Regions from separate parts of the Bradyrhizobium sp. 521_C7_N1_3 genome, predicted to be linked through region 2. Evidence: predicted binding sites of a transcription regulator. Region 2 holds the regulator's gene; each other region holds the start of a gene.
What was found. The regulator LexA, encoded in region 2, represses DNA repair genes until DNA is damaged. The targets are predictions, from matches to a motif close to TGTTCNNNNTGTGTTCNG.
Positions count from the first base shown of each region.

Region 1: AB7008_RS01050 (YifB family Mg chelatase-like AAA ATPase) is a predicted target of LexA. The motif match lies at 5,733-5,750, and genes of this name have one in related genera.
Region 3: AB7008_RS46525 (DNA recombination protein RmuC) is a predicted target of LexA. The motif match lies at 3,444-3,461, and genes of this name have one in related genera.
Region 4: uvrA (excinuclease ABC subunit UvrA) is a predicted target of LexA. The motif match lies at 731-748, and genes of this name have one in related genera.

Region 1 covers NZ_CP197232.1:234,457-241,817, forward strand. Annotated here, with positions in the region: gene cpaB (Flp pilus assembly protein CpaB) at 1-784, shown strand, start outside; gene AB7008_RS01025 (type II and III secretion system protein family protein) at 798-2,315, shown strand; gene AB7008_RS01030 (CpaD family pilus assembly protein) at 2,368-3,102, shown strand; gene AB7008_RS01035 (AAA family ATPase) at 3,099-4,391, shown strand; gene AB7008_RS01040 (tetratricopeptide repeat protein) at 4,483-5,256, opposite strand; gene AB7008_RS01045 (PilZ domain-containing protein) at 5,336-5,581, opposite strand; gene AB7008_RS01050 (YifB family Mg chelatase-like AAA ATPase) at 5,809-7,347, shown strand.
Region 2 covers NZ_CP197232.1:5,978,749-5,986,109, reverse strand. Annotated here, with positions in the region: gene AB7008_RS27870 (MFS transporter) at 1-393, opposite strand, end outside; gene AB7008_RS27865 (DUF2171 domain-containing protein) at 781-1,014, shown strand; gene AB7008_RS27860 (ComEC/Rec2 family competence protein) at 1,110-3,404, shown strand; gene AB7008_RS27855 (GAF domain-containing protein) at 3,414-4,355, opposite strand; gene AB7008_RS27850 (hypothetical protein) at 4,580-5,014, opposite strand; gene AB7008_RS27845 (hypothetical protein) at 5,090-5,413, opposite strand; gene lexA (transcriptional repressor LexA) at 5,621-6,322, opposite strand; gene AB7008_RS27835 (molybdopterin molybdotransferase MoeA) at 6,499-7,361, opposite strand, start outside.
Region 3 covers NZ_CP197232.1:9,793,778-9,801,138, forward strand. Annotated here, with positions in the region: gene dapE (succinyl-diaminopimelate desuccinylase) at 1-648, shown strand, start outside; gene truA (tRNA pseudouridine(38-40) synthase TruA) at 782-1,519, opposite strand; gene fmt (methionyl-tRNA formyltransferase) at 1,710-2,633, opposite strand; gene def (peptide deformylase) at 2,798-3,322, opposite strand; gene AB7008_RS46525 (DNA recombination protein RmuC) at 3,493-4,692, shown strand; gene AB7008_RS46530 (GIY-YIG nuclease family protein) at 4,825-5,127, shown strand; gene AB7008_RS46535 (AmpG family muropeptide MFS transporter) at 5,308-6,672, shown strand; gene AB7008_RS46540 (hypothetical protein) at 6,813-7,250, opposite strand; gene recR (recombination mediator RecR) at 7,278-7,361, opposite strand, start outside.
Region 4 covers NZ_CP197232.1:4,588,048-4,595,408, forward strand. Annotated here, with positions in the region: gene AB7008_RS20985 (PPC domain-containing DNA-binding protein) at 1-273, shown strand, start outside; gene AB7008_RS20990 (hypothetical protein) at 288-491, shown strand; gene uvrA (excinuclease ABC subunit UvrA) at 984-3,536, shown strand; partial or broken gene AB7008_RS21000 (cysteine hydrolase family protein) at 3,533-4,159, shown strand; gene AB7008_RS21005 (flavodoxin family protein) at 4,390-5,466, shown strand; gene AB7008_RS21010 (cation diffusion facilitator family transporter) at 5,535-6,494, shown strand; gene AB7008_RS21015 (hypothetical protein) at 6,907-7,361, shown strand, end outside.

The sequences.
Region 1 (7,361 bases), 5.7 Mb from region 2:
CGCGCTGGGCGCCGGCGGCGTCGCTGCGTATCTGGCGAGCGGCTTCGACAACAAGCCCGCGCCCGCCCTTCCCGTCGCCGAGAAACTGCCGACGGTCGAGGTGCTGATCGCGAAGAACGACATCCAGCTCGGCCAGGCCGTCAAGCCCGAGGATCTGCAGTGGCAGTCCTGGCCGGCGGCGACCGCGAGCAGCGCCTTCATCCGCCGCGACAGCAGGCCCGACGCCCAGACCCAGATCGCAGGCTCGATCGCGCGCGTGCCGTTGATGCAGGGCGAGCCGATCCGCGAGCAGAAGCTGGTGAGGGCCGAGGGCTCGGGCTTCATGGCCGCGATCCTGCCCTCCGGCATGCGGGCCGTCTCCACCGAGATTTCAGCCGAGACCGGCGCCGGCGGCTTCATCCTGCCGAACGACCGCGTCGACATCGTCCTGACGCGGCGCCTGAAGAACCCCGATGGCGCCAACGGCGCGACCGGCGGCAATGACCTGATCCTGTCGGAGGTCATCCTGAGCAACATCCGTGTGCTCGCGATCGACCAGGCTCCGAAAGAAAAAGACGGCCAGAACGCCGTTCTCGGCAAAACCGTCACGCTCGAGCTCAAGCCGGACCAGGTCGCGACGCTGTCGGCCTCGCGCCAGGGCGGCACGCTGACGCTCGCGTTGCGAAGCATCGCCGATGCCAACGCGTCGGAGATTTCGATCGAAGACCTGGCGGCCAAGCGGCCCGGCGGCGTGAACGTGATCCGCTACGGGGTGCAGGCACGGCAACTGACGTCACAGAAGTGATGATGGGGACACCATGAACTACGGGGATGATCGGACGGGCCTGCGCATTCGGGGGAAGCGCGCGCGCTCGTTCTGGACGGGGGCGGTGCTGATGCTGGGGCTGATCGCGGCCCCCGACTTCGTCAGCGCGGCGGATGCGCCGGTCGGCGACCAGGCACCGATGCAGGCGCCGGATCTCGGCGTGTCGCCGGTTTCGACCATCGCGCCTGCGCGCACGCGCTCGCTGTCGCTCGGCGTCGGCAAGTCCGTCGTCATCGACCTGCCGCGCGAGGTCAAGGACGTGCTGGTGGCCGATCCCAAGATCGCCAATGCAGTGATCCGCTCATCGCAGCGCGCCTATATCATCGGCGGCCAGGTCGGCCAGACCAACGTCGTGTTCTTCACCGCCGACGGCCAGCAGGTTGCCTCCTACGACATCGCGGTGAAGCGCGATCTCAACGGCATGCGCACGGCGCTGCGCCAGTCGCTGCCGGGCGTGCAGATCGAAGGCGTCGGCGACAGCGTGATGCTGACCGGCTCGGTGTCGAGCCCGATCGAGGCCCAGCAGGCTGGCGACGTCGCCGCAAAACTCGTTGGCGGCGCGGACAAGGTGGTCAACAACATCGTCGTGCGCGGCCGCGATCAGGTGATGCTCAAGGTCGTGGTCGGCGAAGTCCGCCGCGACATCGTCAAGCAGCTGGGCGTCGATCTCAGCGCCAGCCTGAATGCCGGCACTGCGGTCGTGAACTTCAACAATTCCAACCCGTTCTCGGTCAGCGGCGGACCGATCGTCGGCAGCAACGGGCTCGGCGTGGCCGGCCTCGCCAAGGGTGTCGCCACCGTCAGCGCCACGATGCGCGCGATGGAAAGCGCCGGCGTGATGCGTACGCTGGCCGAACCGAGCCTGACCGCGATCTCGGGCGAATCCGCCACCTTCATCGCCGGCGGCGAATTCCCGATCCCCGCAGGCTATTCCTGCGATCCGGTCACCCACGTCTGTACCACCCAGGTCACCTACAAGAAGTTCGGCATCTCGCTGAACTTCACCCCGCTCGTGCTCAGCGAAGGCCGCATCAGCCTGCGCGTGATGACCGAGGTCTCGGAGCTGTCGAACACGAACGCGATCACGCTGACGCAGGCGGTGTCCTCGATCTCGAACAACTCGATCACCATCCCCTCGGTCCAGACCCGCCGCGCCGAGACCACGCTGGAAATTCCCTCCGGCGGCTCGATGGCGATGGCCGGCCTGATCCAGCAGAAGACCAAGCAGGCGATCAACGGCCTGCCGGGCGTCGACCAGGTGCCGATCATCGGCGCGCTGTTCCGCAGCCAGGACTTCGTCAACAACGAGACCGAGCTGATGGTGATCGTGACGCCCTATGTGGTGCGCGCGGTCGCCCAGAAGGAATTGTCACGGCCCGACGACGGCTTTGCGCCGGCCTCGGACGCGCAGACGGCGCTGCTCGGCCGCATGAACCGCCTCTATGGCATCGCGCGCAGCGTCGATCCGATCGAAGGCAGCCGCGGCGATTTCGGCTTCATCATCGACTGAGACGGACGGTTTGGGGACCGGGGCAAGAAACGGGGCAAGAGGGGACAAAGCGATGACGAAGACGATCGCCGATCGACGTCGCAACCTGCGGATCGCGCTCGCGCTGACGGGGCTTTCCGTCATGCTCGGCGCCTGCAACACCACCGGGGACATCGTCACCCAGACGGTGCCGACCGACTATCGCCAGCGCCACCCGATCGCGGTGCAGGAAGCTAAGAAGTCGATCGTGATCTTCGTCGGCAAGGCGCGCGGCGGCCTCTCCGCCGCGCAGCACGCGGACGTCGCGGGCATTGCCAGGGACTGGGTGCGCGAAGGCACCGGTTCCGTCGTCGTCGACGTGCCGAGCGACGCTGCGAATTCGCGCGCCGCGGCGGCGACCTATCACGAGATCCGGTCTGTGCTCGCGTCCGGCGGCGTGCCGTCGCGCGCCATCGTCCAGCACCCCTATCGCCCCGAGGATCCCGGCCTGCTGCCGACCATCCGCCTGAGCTATTCGAAGATCGCCGCAGTCGCCGGCCCGTGCGGGCTGTGGCCGGAAGACGTCGGTCCGAACATCCTCGACCCCGGCTACAACGAGAACCGGCCGTACTTCAATCTGGGTTGCGCCAGCCAGCGCAATCTCGCGGCCATGATCGACAACCCCGCTGACCTCGAGCAGCCGCGGGCGGAGACGCCCGCCTACACCGCACGGCGCGAGATCGCCTTCGAGCGCTACCGCAAGGGCACGCCGACCACGACCATGTATCCCGAGGCCGAAAAGGCCAAACTCAGCGACACCGGCAAATGACAAGTCTTCACGACGACGAAGAAGCGGACGACCCGCGGCACCCCGAGGACCACATTGCGCCGGTTCCTCGCATCTCGGTGCAGGCCTTTTGCGAGACCGAGCAGACGCTCGCCGCGATCACCGCGGCCGGGCAGGATCGCCGTCTCGCCAAGGCGCATCTCACCGCCAAGGGCGGCGGCCTTGCCGCGGCCATCGAAGTCTATGACACGATGCCGACGCCGAACGTCATCGTGATCGAATCCGACGGCACACGCGATATCCTCGAGGGCCTCGACGATCTCGCCGGCGTCTGCGATCCCGGCACCCGCGTGGTCGTAATCGGCAACCCCAACGACACCGCGCCCTATCGCGAGCTGGTCCGCCGCGGCGTCAACGACTACGTGGTGGGACCAGTCGAAACCCTCGACGTCGTCCGTTCGATCTGCAGCCTGTTCTCGGCGTCGGAAGCCATCATCACCGGCCGCGTCATCGCGGTGGTCGGCGCCAAGGGCGGCGTCGGTGCGTCCACGGTCGCGCACAACGTGGCCTGGACCATCGCGCGCGATCTCGCGCTCGATTCCGTCGTGATCGATCTCGACCTCGCCTTCGGCACCGCCGGCCTCGACTACAACCAGGACCCGGCGCAGGGCATCGCCAACGCGGTGCTCTCGCAGGACCGGCCGGACACCGCGCTGATGGAGCGCCTGCTCGCCAAATGCACCGAGCGCCTCAGCCTCCTCGCGGCGCCCGCGACGCTCGACCGCGTCTACGATTTCGGCGCCGAAGCTTTTGATGCGATCTTCGACACGCTGCGCATGACCACGCCCTGCATCGTGCTCGACGTTCCCCACCAATGGTCGGGCTGGACGCGCCGCGCGCTCGTCAATGCCGACGACATCGTGATCGTGGCCGAGCCCGATCTCGCCAATCTGCGCAACACCAGGAACATGCTGAGCGTGCTCAAGGCGGCACGGCCCAACGACCGTCCGCCGCTGTACTGCATCAACCAGGTCGGCATGCACAAGCGCGCGGAGATCGAGGTCAAGGCGTTCGCCAAGACCATGGAGAGCCAGCCGATCGCAGCGATCCCGTTCGACTCGAAACTGTTCTCGACCGCGGCCAATAACGGCCAGATGATCGCGGAGGTCTCCAAGAACCACCGCACCACCCTTCTGTTCCAGAACATGGCGAACCGCCTCGCCGGTCGTGGCGAGGTGAAGAAGCCGAAGCGCTCGCTGCTCGGACCGCTCCTGAAAAGGCTGAAGGGCAGGGCGGGTCGCGGGTCAGCCCCGCATCGCAAGGTATCGTAAGGGCGAGAGCGTTTTCGAGCGAAGTGGATACCGGTTCGCGCCAGGGAAACGCGTAAGATAACGCTTAAAAAAGAATCCGGACGAGGGCGCGCTATTTCTCCGCCCGCTGCTGCTTCTTCGCCAGCAACTGCCGCAGCGCCGTGACCTTTGCCGCGGCCTGATCCGGCGGCAGGTCGGCCTTCACGATGGTCTCGGCCTCGGCCTGCTTTCCCTGCAGTCCCACGACGAGCGCCAGATTGGCGCGCACGCGGGAATCGGCGCGATTGCGCTCATAGGCGCGGCGCAGCGTTTCCTCGGCCCGCGGCAGATTGTTCTGGAGCATGTAGGACAGGCCGAGGTTGGACAGAACCTGCGGCTCCTCGGGCACGATCTTCAGCGCCGCCGCATAATATTGCTGCGCCTCTTCGTTGCGGCCGAGCTGATCGAGCGCCGCGCCTTGTGCCGACAGGATGCGCCAGTCCGGATCCTCGGGCGTATGCGCGCGGCTGAGCACATCGAAAGCCTGCTGGAAATTGCCGCTGTCGGCGAGCGCGCGGCCGTAGCCGGCGAGCAGCGCCTTGTTGCCGGGATGGGCGAGCACGGCCTGCTCCATCACCGCAACGGCCTGGGCGCGCTGGCCGGTCTCGCGCAGCGCCATGCCATAGTCGAGCGCGACGCTGGGATCGGAAGGCTTGGCGCGATAACGCTCGCGAAGCGCGTCCATGTCCGGCTTCGGATCGGCCCTGCCAGCGGTTTCCGACTTGCTACCGAGCGCGCCGGTGATGTCCTCCAGACTCGTGGTCTGGCAGCCGCCGAGGGCAAGCATCACGAGCGCGGAAAGCAGGAATCTCGCCGGCGAAGAGGCAGGGGACGAACGCTTGGGCATACTCTGATCACTCGGCGACTGATCAGCGATGCTTACCGATTAACGCTAAAGTCCAGTTAAGGAACCCGGTCCGTCCGGCTCAATCGGTGAACTCGGCGCCGAATTCGCAGCCGATGCGCCAGCGCAGGCGGCATTGGCGGGAATAATCGGGCGCAAAGATGATGGTGAATTGCGGCGGCACTTCCAGAAACTCCGCCACCACTTTCACGCCGCCGTCCGAGATATCCGTGATGGTGCAGTCTCGCGGCAGCGAGCCCGCGCCAAAGTGAATCTTGGCGAGCCGGCTGCACACCCGACGTTCGCTTCTCCGGCGATTTGCAAGCATTTGAATTGTTCACCCGTTAGATCACGGCCCATCCCGCAGCTCTAGGAGTAGCGAACATTCGTTGGGATGTGCTGATGAGAGCCGCTCGCATTCGAGGCTTAGTGTCGGCGTGATGTTTACGACCGGTTAGGGTTTTCCGGGCCCGTAGGGCTGTTCTTGTATTGTTCTTGCAAGAAAGATCCGGCTCTGCTACCCCTAATTGTGCGAGAGGGCAGGCTGGTTCGGGCATGGTTCAGCGGGTTTCTACCGTCGCCTTTGAGGGGATCGAGGCCCGCGCGGTCGACGTGCAGGTCCAGGTCGCGCCCGGCCTGCCGGCCTTTGCGATCGTCGGCCTGCCGGACAAGGCGGTGTCGGAGGCACGGGAGCGCGTCCGCTCGGCGCTGATCGCCTCGGGGCTGGCGCTGCCGGCCCGGCGGATCATCGTCAATCTGGCGCCCGCCGACCTGCCCAAGGAAGGCAGCCATTACGACCTGCCGATCGCGCTCGGCCTGATGGCCGCGATCGGCGCGATCCCGCCGGATGCGTTGACCGGATTTACCGTTCTGGGCGAGCTCGGCCTCGACGGCTCGATCGCGCCGGTGGCCGGCGTGCTTCCCGCCGCGATCGGCGCCAATGTGCGCGAGGAAGGCTTGATCTGTCCGGCGGCCTGCGGCTCGGAAGCGGCGTGGGCGAGCCCGGACATCCAGATCATCGCGGCACAATCGCTGATCCAGATCGCCAACCATTTCAAGGGCACGCAGGTGCTGTCGCGGCCCACGCCGCGCGTGCACGAGGTCGCCGCCTCCCCGCTCGACCTGCGCGACATCAAGGGCCAGGAGAGCGCCAAGCGCGCGCTGGAGATCGCGGCCGCCGGCGGACATCATCTGCTCATGATCGGCGCGCCCGGTGCCGGCAAGTCGATGCTGGCGGCACGCCTGCCCTCGATCCTGCCGCCGCTGTCGCCAGGCGAATTGCTCGAAGTCTCCATGATCGCCTCCGTCGCCGGCGAGATCGAGGGCGGCGCGTTGACCGCGCGGCGGCCGTTCCGCTCGCCGCATCACTCCGCCAGCATGGCCGCGCTCACCGGCGGCGGCATCCGCGCAAGACCCGGCGAGATCTCGCTCGCGCATCAGGGCGTGCTGTTCCTCGACGAGCTGCCCGAATTCGATCCGCGCGTGCTGGATTCGCTGCGCCAGCCGCTGGAGAATGGCGAGGTCTCCGTCTCCCGCGCCAATCATCGCGTGACCTATCCCGCGCGTTTCATGCTGGTCGCGGCGATGAATCCGTGCCGCTGCGGCAATGCGTTCGAGCCCGGCTATGCCTGCAAGCGCGGCCGCATCGACCGCTGCACCAGCGACTACCAGGCGCGCATCTCCGGTCCGCTGATGGACCGCATCGATTTGCGCATCGAGGTTCCCGCGGTGACCGCAGCCGATCTGATCCTGCCGCCGGCAGCCGAGGGCTCCGCCGAAGTCGCCGCGCGCGTGGCCGCCGCGCGCGACATCCAGCTCGCGCGTTACGCGGATGCGGGCCTGCCGCATGTTCGCACCAATGCCGAGGCGCCGGCCTCGGTGTTGGAAGACATCGCCAAGCCCGATGCGCAAGGCGCCAAATTGCTGCGCGACGCCGCCGAGACCATGCGGCTCTCGGCGCGCGGCTATCACCGCGTGCTGCGGGTGGCGCGCACGCTCGCCGATCTCGATGGCGCGGAGAAAATCGGCCGGCTGCATCTCGCCGAGGCGCTGTCCTACCGCGCACTCGCGGAGGATGTGCGGCAGATGGCCTGATCATTCCGCGCATC
Region 2 (7,361 bases):
ATACTCGCCGCCCAGACACAGACCCTGGATCATGCGCAAGCCGAATAGAAGGAATGCCGCCGTCAGACCGATGGACTGGTAGGTCGGGATCAACCCGATTGCCCCCGTACCCAGTCCCATTCCGCTCAGCGTGATGAGGAACGTATATTTTCGCCCGACCCGGTCGCCCATCCATCCAAAGAGGAAAGCTCCCAGCGGACGGATCAGGAAGCCTGCAGTGAACAGCGCGATCGTGCTGAGGAGGGCTGCAACCGGGTGGGACTGCTCGAAGAACTTGACCGACAGAACTGCGGCCAGGCTGCCAAAGATATAGAAATCATACCATTCGATGACGTTTCCCACCGATGCAGCAACAATCACGCGGCGAAAATCGCTCGGAATTTGCATGGGCATTTGCAACTCCTATGGTTTCAAGATGTCTCCTCGCGTGTTTCAGCGGTCGATCTTCTCGCGGAGTGCGTGATGCGCGGCGTTGCATACGCCTGCTATCGAGTTGCGTCGGCAACGCCTGACCTCAGGGGAGCTTTGGACCACCTGAGGTGAGCTCCAGCGGCTTTAGAACCGCGAGCCACCGCCGCCTTGCCCGTTTGCCGGGGAGGCGGGGAACCGTAGTGTAGTCCCGCCAGGGGCGGGCACCTTATGAGACTTTCGGCGCAATCGGCGCGCGGGCCGGGGCGTTTGCGACGGAGGCCGCACGAGCTCAAATTCTCCGTGACATCTGGCGGGCAGCGAACGGAAGGTCGTCCCAGGCGTTGTGTGGGGTCTATCAGAGGATCCCCCATGCAGAACATCGCAGAGCATATGGAAGTCATCGGCGCCGATGGCGTCCACATCGGCACGGTCGACAAGGTCGAGGGCCATCGCATCAAGCTGACCAAGAAGGACAGCGGCGAGGGCAGCCACAAGGGCCACCATCATTTCATCGACAAGGGCCTCGTCGCCGGCGTCGAGGGCAACAAGGTTCGGCTCTCGGCCAAGGCGGACGTCGCCGTGACGATGGAAGAGGAAAAGTAGGGGGCCGTTCGCTCCGTTCCTGATCCGTACCGCTATTCGCCTGCCTGCACGTTCCGGTAGCCTCCAGGCCTGTCGCGTATCGTAAGGTGCAGGGAATGGCGGAGCCGGGCCGGCCAGTTCGGTCCCAGGGGATTGCGGGGGCTCGGATTGCGGGGACTTGGCCCGTCGGCCGAGCTGCATCCGCGGGCGGCCTCGCGCCGGCAGGGTTCGACCTCTCGACGTCGCTGGCCGAGACCCTGCGCCACTGGGCACGCGCCGAGGCCGGCGCCGGGCGATTATTGCCGTGGGTGCCGGTCGCGTTCGGCGGCGGCATCGCGCTCTACTTTGCCGCCGATCATGAACCGGTGCTGTGGGTCGTTGCCGCAACGGCCATTGCACTCATGCTCGGCGCCGTGCTGTTGCGGCGGAGCCGGTTGTTTGCGCCGGCGATCATGATCGCGGCGGTCGCGGCCGGTCTTGCCACGGCGACCTGGAAGACCGCGCGGATCGCGCACATGGTGCTGGCAAAGCCGCTCTATTCGGTCTCGCTGTCGGGCTTCGTCGAGACCCGCGACATCCGTGAGCGCACCGACCGCTTCGTGCTGCGCGTCACCGCGATGGAGGCGCAGCGCAGCGACGTCAAGCTCGAGCGCGTGCGCCTCTCCGTGCGCAAGGGGACGGCGCCCGCGGTCGGCAGCTTCGTGCAGTTGAAGGCGCGGCTGTTGCCGCCGTTGTCGCCGGTGCGCCCCGGCAGCTACGACTTTTCGCGCGACATGTTCTTCCAGGGCATCGGTGCCTCCGGCTTCGTGATGGGCACGATTGCGGCATCAGCGCCGCCGGATGCCGGTGGCTTGCGGCTGCGCTATGCCGCCTTCATGCAGGGGCTGCGCGATGCGATCGACGCGCGCATCCGCGCCACGCTCGAGGGCGACAACCGGGCGATTGCGACCGCGCTGCTCACGGGCCGGCGCGATGCGATTACCACGCCCGTCAACGACGCCATGTTCATCTCGGGGCTCGGCCATGTGCTCTCGATTTCCGGCTATCACATGGCGGTCGTCGCCGGCGTGGTCTTCTTCGCGGTGCGCGCGCTGCTGGCGTTGATCCCTGGAATGGCGGCCGGCTTTGCCATCAAGAAATGGTCGGCGGCCGCCGCCCTGGTCGCAGCCGCGTTCTATCTGCTGCTGTCGGGCGCTGAGGTCGCGACGCAACGCTCGTTCTTCATGACCGCGGTGGTGTTGATCGCGGTCATGGTCGATCGCCGTGCCATCACCTTCCGCACGCTGGCGGTGGCCGCGCTGATCGTGCTCGCGGTCGCGCCGGAAGCGCTGGTGCATCCGAGTTTTCAAATGTCCTTCGCCGCGACGCTCGGACTGGTCGCGCTGGTGCAGATCGGCATGCCGAACCTGTTTGCTTCGCCCGATCATTCCGCGACCGCGCGGATTGCAATGTGGGGCGGGCGCGAGATCGCGATGCTGTTCCTGGCCTCGCTGATCGCGGGGCTCGCGACCACGCCCTATGCCGCCTTCCATTTTCACCGCGTCACCCCGTTCGGCGTGCTCGCCAACCTCGGGGCGATGCCGGTGGTCTCGGCCCTGGTGATGCCTGCGGGCCTGTTGGGTTTGATTGCAGCGCCGTTCGGACTTGATGGTCCGTTCTGGTGGCTGATGGGGATCGGCATCGACTGGATGGTTGCGGTGTCGCGCTGGGTGGCCGGTTTGCCGGGCGCAGTCGGCCGCATCTCGGCTTTCGGCATCGCAGCGCTGATCGCTGCAAGCTTGGGGATCATCGTGATGGGCTTGTTGCGCACCCCGTTGCGCTGGGCCGGCGCCGTGGTGTTGTTGGCCGCGATCCTCTGGGGACTGTGCGCGCGGCAGCCCGATATCCTGATCGCCGGTGACGGCCAGAGCGTCGCGGTGCGGGGCAGGGATGGGCACCTGCATCTGATCAGGTCGAGCAAGGACAGTTTTCTTCTGAAGGAATGGCTCGCCGCCGACGCCGATCCGCGCGACGCCGGCAGTGCCTCACTGGCCGCCGGCGTGTCGTGTGACGATGCCGGTTGCGTGACGCCGCTCGCCGACGGGCGCCTGGTCGCGCTGGCCTTGCGCATCGATTCACTGGCTGACGATTGCAGCCGTGCTGCGCTGGTGGTGACGGCACGGCCGGCGCCGCCGGATTGCGCGGCGATGGTTGTCGACCGCCAGCGTCTCGCAAGGCAGGGCGCGCTGGCGCTGACGCGAAGCGGCGACGGCTTTGCGGTTCAGGCGGCGAAGACGAGGGGGACAGACCGTCCGTGGTCGCCGGCAGCGGCCGGCGAGGCGGATTTCGGCGCGAGCCTTGCGCCGCAGGCGGCGGTCCCCCGCAACCGCGATGCGACGCCATCGGAAGCCGACCTGCAGGCCGAGGATTGAGCGGACGGGTTACAGATACCAGGCCAGCACGGCGTCGAGCCCGGCATTGCCGATCACCGGCAGGACAACCATCTGGCTCAGTCCAGAGGCGCTGGCCTGCGAGGCTGCGACCGAGCCGTCACGCGCGAGATCGTCGTTGAGTGCGGGCATGCCGGTGGCCCAGGCCCCCCCGATGCTGCCTTCGCCTTTGGCGATGGATTTCGTCGCGTAGAGCGCGGCGAGGTCGGTCTGCGCGCTGCAATCGCCGGCGCGGAAGACCAGCGCCGAACGGGCCTCGTCCGGGACCCAGATCTCGAAGCGTCGCGCAATCGGGGTCGCCTGCGCGGAGAGGAATGTCAGCACCCAGGTCTGATCGGTGCCGGTCCGGTAGGGGACGCCGACGCCGAGATTGATGCCGACCTTGGCGGCGTCCTCCCAGCGCAGAAAACTCCTGGCATCGTGCAGGTCCTTGATGATCAGCGGCAGGCCGGCTTTCCAGATCCGGCCGGGCAGGCCGAAGCCACGCGGAAATCTGGTGTGGCGGGAGTTGAATTCGAACATGTCGGCGGTGCCGTAATAGCCGTCGACGAGCCCCATCTCGTGGGAGGTTTCGGCATCGTTGTGCCAGAGCTCGATCGCGCCGACATGGGCCTCGTCGTCGCCGCAGAATAGCACGATGACGGCTTGCAGGAATTCGCCTGAGAACACCGGCACCGCCACGCCGCAGGTCAGCCCGGCGGCGATGGCCTGATCGGTGCGCTTGAAATAGGAATCGGCGAATTTGGTGAGGATCACGGGGTGGCCGCTTGCCCAGGCCTTGCCGGGAAGCCCCTCGTCATATCCGAAGTGCAGATCTTCGCTCACGGCCTTGAACGCGGACAATCCTTCGCCGTAGAGGCCGCCGCCGAATTCCAGCCGCATGCGCGTGCGGTCAGGCACCCAGAGTTCAACGACGCGAATGAAGGTCTTCATCGAACGTGTCCGCCGTCTCAAGCCGCACCAAGCATCGGCCATTTGGCTGCGGAACGGACGTTCAAAATTCAGGCAGGACAGCGCAAACTTCGTGCGGTGGGAGGCGCAACGGCTAGGTCCGCCCGATGGCATTTCGCGGGACACGAACGACACCATCTCGCCGGCCTCGGCCGGCGATGGCGATTTTCGATCCTGACCCGACCTGCCGGCCGGGAATGGCTATGTCAGCCGATCGGCAGGCGGGTGATGGTCGGCCGGCTGTCGGTGATGATCTGCGACTTGTGCTCGCGCTCGCCGAGCGGCTGGGTCACTGGTAGTTGCAGCACGGTCGCGCGCTGGCCTTCGACCAGCTGCGTCACCAGCACGGATTTGCCGTCGGGGAATTCGATCGCATCATGATGGCGATCCGGAATGTGCGGATCGATCTTGCCGAACTTGCCGACGCGCGAATTGACGGTGCGCGTCCAGATCCAGCGATTGTCGTAACGGACGTTGTCGGCGAAGGCGAGCTCCGTTCCTGGCAGCAGGCAGACCGCGACGGTCGGATCGGCCGCGGAGGCAAAGCCGCGCGTCGAGGTGCCGCGGAAGGTTGTCGTGACGATCGTCTCGCCAACTTCGGCGGGACGCGACGCGACGGCATGCAGGCTGTAGTCACACATCGGGTGCTCCTCAATCAGGATAGCAACCCGCGCCTCTTCTGAGGCGCTGGCCTCTATCAGAGTGGAAGCTTGCAATTATATGCGATGTTGAGGGCAAATCTGCGACTTGAGTCCGCAGACTGCCATCACAAAATCTTTTTCAAATGCAGTGGGAACAAAGCCCGCCCCCGTGGATTCTGTGAGCGTCAGCGTCCCGCGGGCACGGACCACCCCCGAATATTGCCAGGCTGGCTGCGACGGTTGGTTGACTGCGTCGCGGGCCTCGCGGGCTTGCTCGCTCACCGTGTCCTTGCGGACATGGGGCCGGGATTGCGCGGCCAAGGCTTCCGCGGCCAAGGCTTGCGACGCTGATGCTGCGATCAGTGCCACTGCAACTGTGCTCAGAACGATCTGGCGCACGACTTCTCCTCGAACCTGAAGGCCGCGAAGCAGGGCTGCTTCGTGCGGCGTGCCGAGGATGTACCGCCGGGGAAGGGGCCGGATAATCTGCGCAAAACCAGAAAGACTATCCAGCGGAAGCGGACAATCGTCCGCTCCAATCTCGGATCGGCGGTGCCGATCGAAAGCGCGCGAGGCGCCAAATAACCGATACCGGCGCGTCCGGTATCAGTACTTCCGGTACAGCCCGATCAGCTTGCCCTGGATCTTCACCCGGTTGGGCGGCAGGATGCGGACCTCATAGGCCGCATTGGCGGGCTCGAGCGCGATCGAGGCGCCGCGGCGGCGGAAACGCTTCAGGGTTGCTTCCTCGTCGTCGATCAGCGCCACCACGATATCGCCGGTGTCGGCGCTCTCGTTGCGCTGGATCAGCGCCATGTCGCCGTCGAGAATTCCGGCCTCGACCATGGAATCGCCGCGCACTTCGAGCGCGTAGTGTTCGCCCGAGCCGAGCATGTCAGGCGGTACGCTGATGGTGTGGCTGCGGGTCTGCAAGGCCTCGATCGGCGTGCCGGCCGCGATGCGGCCCATCACGGGGACTGCGACGGGGCGCTCGCCCTCATCCGCCGGCGGGCTCGAAGTCGTGCGGACCTTGCCGAGATTGCCTTCGATGACGCTCGGCGTGAAGCCGCGGCGGCCGCCGGCGGCGGCCTGAAGCTCGGGCAGCTTGATCACCTCGATGGCGCGGGCGCGGTTGGGCAGGCGCCGGATGAAGCCGCGCTCCTCGAGCGCGGTGATCAGGCGATGGATGCCCGATTTCGAGCGCAGGTCGAGCGCGTCCTTCATCTCGTCGAAGGAGGGCGGCACGCCGCTTTCCTTCAACCGTTCGCTGATGAACCGCAGGAGCTCGTATTGTTTGCGCGTTAACATCTCGACCAAAATCCCCCGGTTGATGTCGTTCGATTCCGAGACGCTGAATTCAGCAGTAAGCCGCTACATGCTCGAAACAAATCATGAACGGACACTATATGTTCGATACATGTTCCGCAACTGCTTAATTTACCGTGAACGCGACAAAGTTCGCGGAACGCACGCGAACGAAGCGCTCAGACGGGCAGCCGCAAGACCTCGCAAGGCGTGCCGGCTTCGGCCTTCGGCGCGAATGGCGCGCGCACGAGAAGTGCCTGTGCCGCAGCGAGATTCGCAAGCAGCGAGGAATCCTGGTGATTGACCGGAAGGGCGAGGAGTGTGCCGTCGTCGCGCAGCTCGAGGCGCGCGCGCAGGTAATCCTCGCGCTGGTCGTTGGCGCCGACGTCGCGGCCGAGCACCGCGCGTTCGCGGCGGTGATGAATCATCGAACGGCCCGAAAGCGCGCGAATCAACGGCACCATGAACAGGAAGCCGCAAACGTAGGATGACACGGGATTGCCGGGCAGGCCGATCACGCGCATCGCGCCGAGCCGCCCGTTCATCATCGGCTTGCCCGGCCGCATCGCGATCTTCCAGAACGCCATCGAGATACCTTCGTCCCTCAGCGCCTGCTGGACCAGATCGTGGTCGCCGACAGAGGCGCCGCCGGTCGTGATCAGGATGTCGGCACCGCTCTCCCGCGCGCGGCCGATGCCGGCGGTGGTGGCCTCCAGCGTATCGGCGGCAACGCCGAGGTCGATGGTATCCGCGCCTTCGCTGCGGGCGAGCGCGTGCAGGGCGTAGCCGTTGGAATAGACGATCTGGCCAGGACCGGGCGTGGTGCCCGGCATCACCAACTCGTCGCCGGTCGCGAGGATCGCGACCTTCGGGCGTCGTCGGACCGGCAGTTGCGGGTAATTCATGCCGGCGGCGAGCGCGAGGTCGCGCTCGGTGAGCCGGGCTCCCTTGCGCAGCAGCACGTCGCCTTCCGAGAAGTCGACGCCGGCGGGGCGGATGTGCCGCCCCGTTACGGCGGCTTCCTTGACCGTGATGCGCTTGC
Region 3 (7,361 bases), 3.8 Mb from region 2:
TCCAATGTCGAGACGCTCGGCGACACCATCAAGGTCGGCCGCCGCGGCTCGCAATCCGGCACGCTCTATGTCGACGGCGTGCAGGGCCATGTCGCCTATCCGCACCGCGCGGCCAATCCGGTGCCTGATATCTCGCGGCTGATCGTGGCGATCAGTGACGAGCCGCTCGACCATGGCAGCGCGCAGTTCCAGGCCTCCAATCTCGAATTCACCTCGGTGGACGTCGGCAACAAGGCCAGCAACGTCATCCCCGGCGAGGCCCGCGCAAAGTTCAACATCCGCTACAACGACAACCACACCCAGGCATCCTTGCGCGAGCTGGTCGAGACGCGACTGACGAAAGCCTGCGGCAACCGCATCAAGGCCCGCATCGTCTGGGAGCCCTCGAACTCTAATGTGTTCGTGACCAAGCCCGGCCCGTTCACCGACCTCGCGGTCTCCGCGATCGAGGAGGTAACGGGGCGCAAGCCCGAGCTGTCGACCTCGGGCGGCACCTCGGATGCGCGCTTCATCTCGAGCTACTGCCCGGTGATCGAGTTCGGCCTGGTCGGCCAGACCATGCACCAGGTCGACGAGCGCGTGCCGGTCGTGGATCTGGAGAGATTGACGCAGGTGTATCGGGGGATACTGACGCGGTATTTTGGGTAAGCGCTAATCGCCGCCCAACCCACCGCCGTCATGCCCGGGCTTGTCCCGGGCATCCACGGTCTTTGCAAGCCGAGAAGAAGATCGTGGATGGCCGGGACAAGCCCGGCCATGACGTCTATGGCGGCGGCGTGCGCTAATAATCCACCTTCATCAGATACAGCCCGTCAGGCGGCGCGACGATGCCGCACGCCGCGCGGTTGCGGGCTGCGAGCGCTGCGGAGAGATCGTCCGCGGTCCAGCGGCCTTCGCCGACCCAGACCAGCGATCCAACCATCGAGCGCACCTGGCTATGCAGGAACGAGCGCGCCGAGGTGACAATCGTGATCTCGCGGCCGTCGCGGTGCACGTCGAGCTGGTCGAGCGTTTTCTCCGGCGACTTGGCCTGGCACTCGGTGTCGCGGAACGTCGTGAAATCGTGCTTGCCGAGCAGACGTTGTGCCGCCGCATGCATCGCATCGGCATCGAGCCGGCGCGGCACGCGCCAGGCGTGGCCGATATCGAGCGCGAGATTGGCGCGGGTGTTGACGACGCGGTAGCGGTAGTGCCGCTTCACGGCCGAGAAGCGTGCCTCGAAGGTGTCAGGGACGATCTCGGCCTCCAACACCGCGATCGGATGCGGGCGCAGATGCGCGTTCAGCCCGTCGCGAAACCGGCCCGGCGGAAACTGTTTGTCGATGTCGACATGCGCGACCTGGCCGCGCGCATGCACGCCGGCGTCGGTCCGGCCCGCACCGTGCACGCGCAGATCCGCACCGGTCATCGCCTTCACCGCCGCCTCTAACGCGCCCTGCACCGACGGCAGCGTGTCCTGCACCTGCCAGCCGAAGAACGGCGCGCCGTCATATTCGATGGTGAGCTTGTAGCGGGGCATCAGTTTCCAGTTCTGCTGTCATCGCCCGGCTTGCCGCCTTCGCTGAAGCTTCGGCGTGCCGAGCGCTCGTGTGGGCCTCGGCGTAGCCTTGGCGGAGCCGGGACCGGGCGATCCAGTACGCCGCGGCCTATCGGTTCGACCGAGAAACCTCGGCGTACTGGATACCCCGCCTTCGCGGGGTATGACAGCGTCAGGTGAATTTGACGCCTGCTTTCAGCGGCACGCCGCGTAAGAAGTCCGCGGCCTGCATCCGGCCCTTGCCCTCGCGCTGAAGCTCGACGATGCGGATCGCCTCCTCGCCGCAGGCGATGGTGAGCTGATCGTCCAGCACCGCACCAGGCTCGCCCGATCCTTTGGCAAGCTCGCAGCGCAGGATTTTCACGCGCCCGTTCTCGAGCTCGGCCCAGGCGCCGGGAAACGGCGACAGGCCGTGGATGTGGCGCAGCACGGCGCGCGCGGGCCTGGTCCAGTCGATCCGGGCTTCGGCCTTGTCGATCTTGGCGGCGTAGGTGACGCCATCCTCGCTCTGCTTCTTGAGCTGGAGCCCGCCGCGGGCGAGCGCGGCCATCGCGCGCACCATCAGATCGGCACCGAGCCGGGAGAGACGGTCATGCAGATCGACCGCGGTCATGTTGTCGGAAATCGCGATGCGCTCGGCCATGGCGACGTCGCCGGTGTCGAGGCCGACATCCATCTTCATCACCATCACGCCGCTCTCGGCATCACCTTCCATGATCGCCCGGTTGATCGGCGCGGCGCCGCGCCAGCGCGGCAGCAGCGAGGCGTGCAGATTGTAGCAGCCAAGCTTCGGCGCATCGAGGATCGCCTGCGGCAGGATCATGCCATAGGCGACGACGACGGCGGCATCGGAGTCGAACGCGCGAAACTCGTCGAGCGCTTCGGGCGTCTTCAACGATTTCGGCGTCAGCACGGGTACGCCGAGCTTTCGCGCGGCTTCTTCGACCGGGGTCGGCTGCAATTGCAGGCCACGCCGCCCGCCAGGCTTTGGCGCACGGGTATAGACCGCCGCGATCTCGTGGCCGTGCGAGACCAGCTCGAGCAGCGTCGGCACGGAGAAATCGGGCGTGCCCATGAAGATCAGGCGGAGGGGCATTGAGCTACACAATCCTCGGAAAGGAGCAAGGTACTCGTCATGGCCGGGCTTGTCCCGGCCATCCACGTTCTTCCTGCTCACGGCGGCAAAGAACGTGAATGCCCGGCACGTTAGCTTGGAGACGCGCTCCGCGCTTTGGCCGGGCATGACGGCGGAGGACGTGATTACTCCGCGCGCTTTGCGGCTTTCTCGAACTTCTTCATCACGCGGTCGCGCTTGAGTTTTGACAGATAGTCGACGAACAGCACGCCGTTGAGATGGTCGATCTCGTGCTGGATGCAGGTGGCATAGAGGCCTTCGGCGTCCTCCTCGTGCACCTTGCCGTCGAGATCGGTGAAGCGCACGCGCACCTTGGCGGGACGTTCGACCTCCTCGTAATATTCGGGAATCGAGAGGCAACCTTCCTCGTAGACCGACAGGTCCTCGGAGGAGGCGATGATCTCGGGGTTGATGAAGACGCGCGGCTCCGGCTTGGTCTCGCCGTCCGGGTCAGGCTTGGCGAGGTCCATGGTGATCAGCCGCAAGGGCTGCGCGATCTGGATCGCCGCGAGCCCGATGCCGGGCGCGTCGTACATGGTCTCGAACATGTCGTCGGCAAGCTTGCGGATCTCCGTCGTGACCTTCTCGATCGGCTTGGAGACCAGACGCAGCTGCTTGTCGGGCAGGATGATGATTTCTCTGAGGGCCATGGCCGCGATTTAAGCCGCATGCCGGATGCGGTCAATGCGGCGAGGAACTCCGTTAACCCTCCGCTAACCATAAAACTTCAGGTTTCGTTAACCATAAAAATTAGGGGCCATTAACCATAAGTGTTCGCTATTCGTTCGCGGAGGGTGTCGAATCGGCTACAAGGGCCGCCATGAACGAGATCATTTTCCTGGCTGGCGACTGGCCGGTCCGCACCATCGATGCGCTGATCGGCTTCGGCGCCCTCGTCGTCATCCTGCTGGTGGTGATTGCGGTGGTGATCGCGCGCTCGGGGCGGCGCGGTGCGGAACTCGCCATGGCCAATGCCATCCGCGCGGACGAACTCGAGGAGCGCCTGAGCCAGGTGCTGCACGCCCAGAGCGAAGCTGCCGGCCGAGCCGACGCCATGACCCAGGCGCTGGCCGGCCGCCAGGCCGACATGGCGCGCGCGGTCAACGAGCGGCTGGATTCGGTGACCCATCGGGTCGGCCAGTCCATGGAACATTCGACCCGCAACACCATGGAGAGCCTGCGCGCGCTGCACGAGCGGCTCGGCATCATCGACAACGCGCACAAGAACCTCACTGACCTCACCACGCAGGTGACGACCCTGCGCGACGTGCTCGCCAACAAGCAGTCACGCGGCGCCTTCGGCCAGGCGCGGATGGAGGCGATCGTCCAGGATGGCTTGCCGAAGGGCGCCTACGAGTTCCAGTTCACGCTCTCGACCGGAAAGCGGCCGGATTGCGTGGTGTTCCTGCCCGACCAGCGCCCGCTCTGCATCGACGCAAAATTTCCGCTGGAGGCGATGACCGCACTGCACGACGCCCGCACCGACGAGGAGCGGCGCGTCGCCACCCAGCGGCTGCGCGGCGACGTGATGAAGCATGTCAGCGACATCGCCGAAAAATATCTCGTCGCCGGCGAGACCCAGGAGATGGCGCTGATGTTCGTGCCGTCGGAATCGGTCTATGCCGAGATCCATGACGGTTTCGACGACGTGATCCAGAAGGCCTATCGCGCCCGTGTCGTGCTGGTGTCGCCGTCGCTGCTGATGCTCGCGATCCAGGTGATGCAGCAGATCATGAAAGACGCGCGCATGCGCGACGCCGCCGACCAGATCCGCACCGAGGTGATCAAGCTCGGCGACGATTTGGGACGCCTGCGCGACCGCGTGCTGAAATTGCAGAAGCATTTTGCCGACGCGAACGAGGACGTGCGGCAGGTGCTGATCTCCGCCGACAAGATCGAGAAGCGCGCCGGGCGAATCGAGGAGCTCGATTTCAGCAAGACCGATGCGCCGGAGGGTCCGCATCTGGTGGCAACCGGAGCCGCGGAGCTGTTCCCGAGGAAGCTCCAGGCGGGGGAGTGAGTTTTGAGGCACGCTGTCATACCCCGCGAAGGCGGGGTATCCAGTACGCTACGGCAGTTGTGATTGAACTGAAACGCTGGTGACTACTGGATCATCCGCCTTCGCGGACGATGACACCGTTGGGGTGGTCGCATGGGCGGACGCCATTACTACGTCTACATTCTTGCCAGCAAGATTGGCGGCACGCTGTACATCGGTGTGACGAATGACCTCATTCGCCGAGTGGCGGAGCACAAGTCGAAGGTCGTTGAGAGCTTTACAGAGAAGTACGACGTCGCAAGGCTGGTCTATTTTGAGCAGTTCGACGATCCTGAGAATGCGATCAAGCGGGAGAAGCGGCTCAAGAAGTGGAACAGGGCCTGGAAGGTCCGGTTGATTGAGCAGCACAATCCGAATTGGGATGATTTGTATCCCGGCATAGCCGGGCCGCCATGATGCTGTCATACCCCGCGAAGGCGGGGTATCCAGTACGCTGCGGCAGTTGTGATTGAACTAAAACGCTGGTGATTACTGGATCGTCCGCCTTCGCGGACGATGACACCGAGGGTGTTGAGGCGTCTCCCGCCTCACCGGCTACCACGAGGCTTTTCCCTCAGAATCTGCTAACACCTCCCCATGACCGCACCCGACGCGACCTCCCCTGCCAGCCCCGACACGGCCCCGACCTCATGGCGTGACGGCCTGGCCGTGTACCTGCAACCGCGGGTGCTGATCGTGCTGTTCCTCGGCTTCTCGTCCGGGCTGCCGCTGGCGCTGTCGGGCTCGACGCTCCTGGTGTGGATGCGCGAGGCCGGGGTCGATCTCAAGACCATCGGGCTGTTTGCGCTGGTCGGCACGCCCTACACGCTGAAATTCCTGTGGGCGCCGCTGGTGGATGCGCTGCATGTGCCGCTGTTCACCCGCGCGTTCGGGCGGCGGCGCGGCTGGCTGCTGTTCTCGCAGCTATTGCTGATCATCGCGATCCTGCTGCTGGCGTTGACCGATCCCGCGCGCTCGCCGTTCTACGTCGCACTCGGCGCGCTGCTGGTCGCGACGACGTCCTCGACGCAGGACATCGTGGTCGATGCCTTCCGCGTCGAGAGCCTGCCGGAGAGCGAGCAGGCGGCCGGAATGGCTTCCTATGTCGCGGCCTATCGCATCGGCATGCTGGTCTCGACCGCCGGCGCGCTGTTCATCGTGTCCGGCTTCGAGGGCACCGGCATTCCGCGCGCGTCGGCCTGGATGTGGGGCTATGTGGTGATGGCGGCGATGGTGCTGATCGGCACGATCACCGCGCTGGCCGCGACCGAGCCCGAGCAATCGGTCCGCGCGGAAGCCGCGACACAGACCGAGACGGCGTTCGCGCGCGTGCTGCACGCGGCGATCGGAGCCTTCTCGGAATTCCTGACGCGCAAGGACGCGCTCGCCGCGCTCGCCTTCGTCGTGCTGTTCAAGTTCACCGATGCCTTCTCCGGCACGATGACCGCGCCGTTCGTGATCGACCTCGGCTTCTCCCGCAACGATTATGCGGCGATCGTGAAGGGCGTCGGCCTCGCGGCAACGCTGATCGGCGGCTTTGCCGGCGGCTTCCTCGCGCGGCGCTATTCGCTGGCGACGAGCCTGTGGATCGGCGGCGTGGTGCAGGCGCTCGCCAATCTCTCCTTCTCCTGGCTGGCATTCGTCGGCACCAGCCAATGGGCGCTGGCCTTTGCCATCACCTGCGAGAACTTCACCAGCGCCATCGGCACCGTGATCTTCGTCGCCTATCTCTCCGCGCTGTGCCAGAATCCGCTGCACACGGCGACGCAATACGCGCTGCTCACCGCGCTCGCCGCGGTCGGGCGCACATATCTGTCAGCGAGTGCGGGCTTCGTGGCGGACACGACGGGCTGGCCGCTGTTCTTCGTGATCTGCGTGCTGGTGGCGATCCCGAGCCTTGTGCTGCTCGCCTGGCTGCAGAAGCGCGGGCATTTCGAGACGCTGGGGCCGGTAAGGGTGTAAACTCGGCACGCGCCACGCCCGCGATGCCGTAGGGTGGGCAAAGCGAAGCGTGCCCACCACCTGAATCGTCGCCGTGAGAATGGTGGGCACGGCGCTTTGCGCCTTTGCCCACCCTACGGTAGCTCGGCTGGAGCCGCCCCCTACTGCTTCCTGATCAAGCTCCACTTCGTGATCACGGCCTCGCTCATCTGGCCGGGATCGCTGGCGCAGGCGACTTCATCGACCTTGACCGAGATCTCCTTGCCGACGAACGATTTCAGCTGCGTGGCCTGCGCGTCGCTGGAGGTGACGAGCTGGAACGTCTCGGGACCGGTCTCGAGATTGCACAGCCCGTTCGGCGCCGGCAGTCGACGCGGCTCGGAGGTGATCTGGTACATCGCAATCCGCTTGCCGGCGTTCTTGACGTCGCGCACCTTCATTGCGTTCAATTCGCCCGAGAGCACCTCGCCGGCGTTGATCGGCTTGCCGGGCTTCGGCGGCGGCGTCGCCCCGTCGTCCTGCTGCGCGGAGATGGCCGGGGTCGCCAGCAGCATCAACGTCGCGACCAAAGCCGATCGTGTGGCGAAAAGTTTCGTCATGTCGTCCGTTTCCGTAAGTCTGGATGGCTAGAACAGGGTCCGCTGCCGCATCGCGGCCGATAGCGTACCTTCGTCGAGATAATCAAGCTCGCCACCGACCGGCACACCATG
Region 4 (7,361 bases), 1.4 Mb from region 2:
TGGTTCGAGTTTGCCGCCAAGACGTTCAAGCCGATCGAAGACAACGAGCAATGCGAGGTGCTGAGCCTGCTCGGCGACGTCGCGCAAGGCGATGACAGCAAGGCCGGCCTGCATCTTCAATCTGTGCTCGGCCTGCAGGATGGCACGCTGCGCGGAGCCGACCCTCTGTCTGGATCGGTGCAGCCAACGCTCGAGGTGACGATCACGGAAACCGTGGTTCATCCGCGCCGCAAGAAGCGGCCGGATCTCGTTATCGCGCTGATCAGCATCTAGTCGTAGGAGGCAACATGTACGCACTTTTTGAAGGCGAAAGACAAATCGGTAACCCGTTCGCGACGGAAAAGGAGGTCTGGGAGGCGGCCTTGATCGAGGGGCTCGTCACAGATGTTCCGGTCGCGGACGAGGAAGGCGGCCAGCTCCTTCCGGCCAACTATCATGTCAAACAGGTCGATGAAGGGGCGCATCCACGCGGGGTGAAACGGCGCTCCTGATGGAGCGCGAGTGATCAGGCGTTCGCAGGCCGCGAGGGTGGCCAACCCGAATTTGGCGGTATCGGCCAGCGCGTTCGACACGATCGATATCGCCAGCCCGCAGAGTGAGTGTTTTGCAAGTGTAGTCCGCCAGTCGGCACGCTACCAAGCCAATACTCCAGCGGCGCGCCGCGCTCGCGTAGGTCGTACAGCCCGATTTTTCAGAGGCAATTGTGCATTAGCGAGGCGCCAGGGTGACCTGCTCGAGTTGTGTACTGGAGAGGGCTGCTTGCGCAGGCAGTGTCATCGTGGTCCACGCGATAACATCGTGGCGCGAGCTGCATACGGAGATGGCTCATGGACTTGTCGACCAAGTATGGGAACAGAAAAATGCGCCTATCCGGCGATCGTTGGAACGAACCAGCGCGATTGGCAATGGTTCCAAGTGACCGCGCGAGTGGATCATTGGGATTTCGGGCCCGTTATCTGCCTTAACGGTATTGGCGGCGATTGATGGACGACAAGGTTTACAAGCTGGAACAGGGCGCGGGGCAACCCGCTCGCGGGTTTGTCAGGGTGCGCGGTGCGCGCGAGCACAATTTGAAGAACGTCGACGTGAACATTCCGCGCGACGCCTTGGTGGTATTCACCGGCGTCTCCGGCTCGGGAAAATCATCGCTGGCATTCGGGACGCTGTATGCGGAGGCGCAACGACGATATCTCGAATCTGTCTCGCCCTACGCCCGCCGCCTGTTCCATCAGATGGCCGTGCCTGAAGTCGACGAGGTCGAGGGTCTGCCGCCGGCTGTCGCGCTGCAGCAGCAGCGGGGATCACCCACCACGCGATCCAGCGTCGGCAGCGTCACGACGCTGTCGAACCTGATTCGGATGCTCTATTCGCGTGCCGGCGACTATCCGAAGTCGCAGCCGCTCCTTTATGCCGAATCTTTCTCGCCCAACTCGGCGGAGGGAGCCTGCCCGAAGTGTCATGGTCTCGGTCGCGTCTATGATGTGACCGAACGATCCATGGTACCGGACGATACCCTCACCATCCGCGAGCGCGCTGTGGCGGCATGGCCGACGGCATGGCACGGCCAGAACCTGCGCGATATCCTGACGACACTCGGCTACGACATTGATAAGCCGTGGCGCGAGCTTCCCAAAAAGGCGCGAAACTGGATCCTGTTTACGGACGAGCAGCCCACGGTTCCGGTCTATGCGGGCTATGACTTGAAGGAGGTCCAGCGGGCTTTGCGGCGGAAGGAAGAGCCAAGCTATCAGGGCACCTTCACCGGCGCCCGACGCTACGTCATGGAGACATTCGCCAACACGAGCAGTGCGATGATGAAGAAGCGGGTGGCGCAATTCATGCTAAGCACCGAATGTTCGGTCTGCCATGGCAAGCGGTTGAAGCCCGAGGCGCTGTCCGTCAAGTTTGCCGGCATTGATATTGCCGATATGGCACGCGTGCCACTGAAGCAGCTGGCGACGCTGATGCAGCCTTATGGCGACGGCAGGGCTGGCCACCAAAAGGCTCATCCGGAGAAGGCGATCGTCGTGCAGCGAATTGCGCAAGATCTGAGCGCCCGGCTTGGCGTGTTGCTAGACCTCGGTCTCGGCTATCTCACGCTAGAACGGAGCACGCCTACCCTGTCTCCGGGCGAACTCCAGCGCCTGCGTCTGGCGACGCAGGTACGCTCCAACCTGTTTGGCGTGGTCTATGTGCTCGACGAGCCGTCCGCAGGGCTCCATCCCTCTGACACCGAGGCACTCCTCCGTGCGCTCGATAGGCTGAAGACGGCGGGAAATTCGCTCTTCGTCGTCGAGCACGAACTGGACGTCGTGCGCCACGCGGACTGGATCGTCGACGTCGGGCCCGATGCGGGCAGGCATGGCGGCGAGGTCCTTTACAGCGGCCCGATCGATGGACTGAAATCCGTAGAAAGATCGCGCACAGCAAAATATCTGTTTGGTCAGGCTGTTCCACCCCAGCAAAAGGAGCGTACGCCGCAGGGATGGCTCAAGCTGAGCGGCGTCACGCGCAACAATCTCAGAGCTATCGACGTCGCATTCCCGTTGGGCGTATTGACGACGGTCACCGGCGTATCGGGCTCGGGCAAGTCGAGCCTCGTCAGCCAGTTTCTCGTCGAGGCGCTGAGTCTGCATTTTGGCCAGTCCCATGCGCCGGACGATGACGACGAAGATGCCCTTGAACGCGCCCCGGTCGAGACCTCGATCGGCAACATCGCTGAAGGGCTCGATCGCCTGAAACGTCTGGTCGTCGTGGACCAGAAGCCGATCGGTCGAACCCCGCGCTCCAATCTGGCGACTTACACCGGTCTCTTCGATGACGTGCGAAAGCTGTACGCGCAGACGAACGAGGCACGCCGACGCCGGTTTGATACCGGGCGATTCTCCTTCAACCTGCCGAAGGGGCGCTGCCCCACCTGCCAAGGCGAGGGTTTCGTCTGCGTCGAGCTGCTTTTCCTGCCGAGCGTTTATGCGCCTTGTCCACAGTGCCAGGGTGCGCGTTACAATCGGGAGACGCTCCAGATCAAGCTCAAAGGCAAGTCGATTGCCGACGTTTTGGGAATGACGGTCGATGAGGCCCATGCATTCTTCGTCGAGAATGCCAAGATTGCGAGATCGCTCGATGTGATCCGGCAAGTCGGCCTCGGTTACATCCGTCTTGGGCAGCCGGCGACGGAGCTTTCGGGCGGCGAGGCGCAACGGGTCAAGCTCGCCACAGAACTTCAGCGCGCCCAGCGGTCCGGAAGTATCTATATCCTCGATGAGCCGACCACGGGCCTGCATCCATTCGACGTCGAGAAGCTGATCGTTCAGCTCGACGGACTGGTGGAAGCGGGGAGCACCGTGATTGTCGTGGAGCACGACATGAGCGTCGTCGCTGCAAGCGATTGGGTGATTGATATTGGGCCTGGTGGCGGCGATGAGGGAGGGCAGGTCGTCGCAGCGGGACCGTCGGCGGAGGTCGCGCGGCACAAGTCGAGCCGCACGGCGTCCTATCTGGCGCGGGCGCTGGAAGAATATCGGTCGGGTCGATGAGAAGCAGCAAGTCCGAGGTGGTCAAGATCCAGGATGCCGTGCACCTCTGCATCGATATGCAGAATATCTTTGCGCCAGGCGGCCTCTGGCAAACGCCCTGGATGGAGAGGGTCCTGCCGACGATTGTGGAGATCGTCTCGCGCCATCAGGACAGGACGATCTTCACGCGCTTCATCACGCCGCAGGAGCCGGAAGATCGCCCCGGACAGTGGTAAACCTATTTTCGGCACTGGCGGCAGGCAACCCGCAGCCATCTTCCACCATCGGCTCTCGACATCGTGCCGGCGCTGACGCACTACGTTCCTCCGGCGCGCATCGTCGACAAGCCGGCTTATTCTGCATTCAGCAATCCGCACCTTGCGGGCCTGCTGGTCGAAAAGAGCATCAGTACAGTGGTAATATCGGGCGCGGAAACCGATGTCTGCGTGCTCTCGACGGTGCTAAGCGCCGTCGATCTCGGCTTCAGGGTCGTGATCGTCGAGGACGCGCTGTGCAGCTCGTCCGATGTGGGTCACGATGCGCTCATGACGATGTACCGCACCCGCTTTCATGGTCAGGTCGATCTCGTGACGGCGGAAGAGCTGGCCGAGTTCTGGCGGGAAGGTGCAAGGCCTGCAGCGTAAAGGCTGCACGCGCCGGGAACAGGTCAGATGTCAGCGCGTACCGATGCGTTGATGTCGCGGGCAGAAACCGGAAAAATGCGTCACGTTCATCGTCCCCGTTGTGTCCGGTTGTCACCCGGCGGTGCGTTGCGTCAACGTTGCCAGGGCGTCTTGGTTGCACCACGCAAGCTTGGAACCGCGCTTAGCGCCTCGGGTTGGTCGAGTCGCACCGATCTCCCGAGGAGGCCAGCATGACGGAAGTCGACGTTCGCAAGGGGATGCCGCCCGTCAAGCTGTCGCGTGAGGAATTCGAGAGCCGTTACAGGAGCCAGTTCGTCGATCCTGCCTTCGCCCCGCTTAAGCGGGAACTCGATGCGATCGTCGGGGCTGCCTGGGATGCCTATAGCTTTTCGCGCAAATCACCAGTGACGCGGAAGGCGGGTGTGGGGTTCGCCGACCCTGACTACGATCTCGCCGTTGACTGGCTGGCGACGCGTACCGCAATCCTCGAGGCACAGCGCCGGCACGACGACGCTGGCGCGCCGCCGCGTATCCTCGTCATCAACGGCTCGGCGCGCAGCGAGCACACCTGTCCGGGCGAGATGTCCAAGACCTGGCGAATGGTGAAGCTCGCCGAGCCCGTCTTCGTCGAGATGGGCTTTGCCGTCGACATCTTGGATCTCTCCCGCCTGACCTCGGAGTTTGGCAAGAATATTCATCCCTGCAAGTCGTGCGTCTCCACCGCCATGCCGCTCTGCCACTGGCCGTGCAGCTGCTATCCCAACTATTCGCTCGGTCAGACCAGCGACTGGATGAACGAAATCTATCCGCTCTGGGTGGCCGCCCACGGCATCCTGATCGTGACGCCGGTGAACTGGTATCACGTGCCGGGCGGCCTCAAGGCGATGATGGATCGCCTGGTCTGCGCCGACGGGGGCAACCCGGATCCGACATCGACGCACGGCAAGAAAGCCGCCGAAGCCAAGGCGCTCGAACTGAAGGGCTGGCCCTATCCGCGTCATCTCGCCGGCCGCCATTTCGGCCTCATCGTTCACGGCGACAGCGTCGGAGCCGAGGGCGTGCGTCGAATGTTGTCCGACTGGCTGACCGATATGCACCTGAATTCCGCCGGCCGCTTCGGTGAGACGGACGGCTATATCGGCTATATGGAACAATATGCGACCTCTCACCGAGAACTGGACGAAGACCGCGCGTTTCAGCAGGAAGTGCTGAATACAGCCAAGGCGCTGGGCCGTGCTGTCAAGCTCGCCCGCAGCGGTCGGTTTGAGGACCCGGGGGCCGAACTCTCGGATCCGGATCCGAAATGAGCAGCGACATGCCTGTCGCTGCCAATGGCCGCGGGTTGATCGCGGTCGTCAATTGAGGATGTCATCGGGTGAGCAAGACGGCGGAAGGATCGTCGAAGACTATCGTCTATGCCGCGCTCGTCGGCAACCTCCTCGTTGCCATCACCAAGATCGGAGCTGCTGTCTGGACCGGAAGCTCGGCGATGATGAGCGAAGCCGTGCACTCGGTCGTCGATACCACCAATGAGGTGCTGCTGCTTTACGGTTACCATCGCGCGAGCCGTCCGCCCGATGAATCCCATCCGCTTGGCCACGGGCGCGAGCTGTACTTCTGGAGCTTCATTGTCGCTCTGTTGATTTTCGCGTTCGGAGCGGGCGTCTCACTCTATCAAGGCGTCCTCCACGTCACCGCGCCGGAGCCGATCGAAGATCCCATCGTCAGCTTCATCGTGCTCGGCATGTCCTTTGTATTCGAGGGTATCTCGTGGCTTTTCGCCTGGCGGCGCTTCCGGTCGGAGACCTCGCGTTTCGGGTGGTACGAGGCCTTCGTCCGCAGCAAGGACCCGCCCGCCTTCATGGTGCTGCTTGAGGACAGCGCGGCGCTGGTCGGCATCGTTATTGCGGTTGTCGCGACCGCAGCTGCGGTGTTGTTCGCCCAGCCGATCTGGGACGGTGTCGGCTCGATCTTGATCGGCATTCTCTTGGGCATCACCTCCATCGGGCTCGCCAGGGAGAGCAAGAGCCTGCTCATCGGCGAACCCGCTCATTCAGATCTATCACGATCCATCCTCGACATCGCGCGACGGTCACCCGGCGTGCTCCGGGCCAACGGGCTGCTGACGGTGCAACTGTCGCCGGCCGAGGTCGTCGCGGCGCTGAGCGTCGAGTTCGCGGACGACAAGCGCGCCGATGATATCGAGCGGTGCGTCATCTCGATCGAGACCGAGATACGCAGACAGCATCCGAGCGTCGCGGCTCTCTTCATCAAGCCGCAGACGAATGCGCGGTATCACGCCGTTCGCGCCAAACGCTGGGGTACGGGCGCCTGAAACACGTTGGTCAGGAACCGAGCACGCCATGCTGAGTCGACTTATGTTGATGGCTGTTGCCTGTCCCAGCGATCATCGTGCGAAAAGGCGCATCGGCGTAGCATTAACGGCACCGGCTCGCGGTGTCTTTCCAGGCCCGATGAAACCTGACGCCTCTGTCCGGGGCGCCCCGTCCGGACGGGAGCGACAGCTGAAGCGACCCTGCAGTCCTTCCGATGATTACTCGGTCATCGGGAAACGCGGCCTTCCTTGATTACAGGCGGCAGATTGTGGTCCAGCAAGGAACCTGATCGCGTGCCTAGCATTGAAGTCGCGAAGAGGAGGACTTCACATGAATGGGATCATCTATCTCGTAGGCCTGATCGTAGTCGTCATGTTCATCCTGTCGCTGCTCGGTCTTCGGTAAGACGCCATGACCATTGAACCGCTCTCCGGGATCGAAACCGAGGCTCTCCCAGCCACCGGCCTGACCGGGCCGTGGGGGTTGCAGTGGACGTCCGTCATTGTCGGAGCCTTCGCCGCGACGGCGTTGTCGCTGATCCTGATCTCCTTTGGAACAGCGCTCGGTCTAGGCATGGCCTCCGCTGCGCCGACCTGGAGGGATGCCTCCGTTGCGCTATGGCTGTTGTCGGGTGTCTACCTGATCTTCCAATCCCTTATCAGTTTTGGCTGCGGCGGCTATCTTGCCGGGCGCGTCCGGCCACCCTACGCTTCGGCGACCGACGACATCGAGACGCGCGACGGATTGCACGGCGTTGCTGCCTGGGCGCTGGCGGTCTTGATCGGAGCCGTTCTAACCGCGTTAATAGTCGGTGCCGCAAACCGTCCTTCCGCAACTACGCAGCCGCCGTCGGCTACCGAACCATC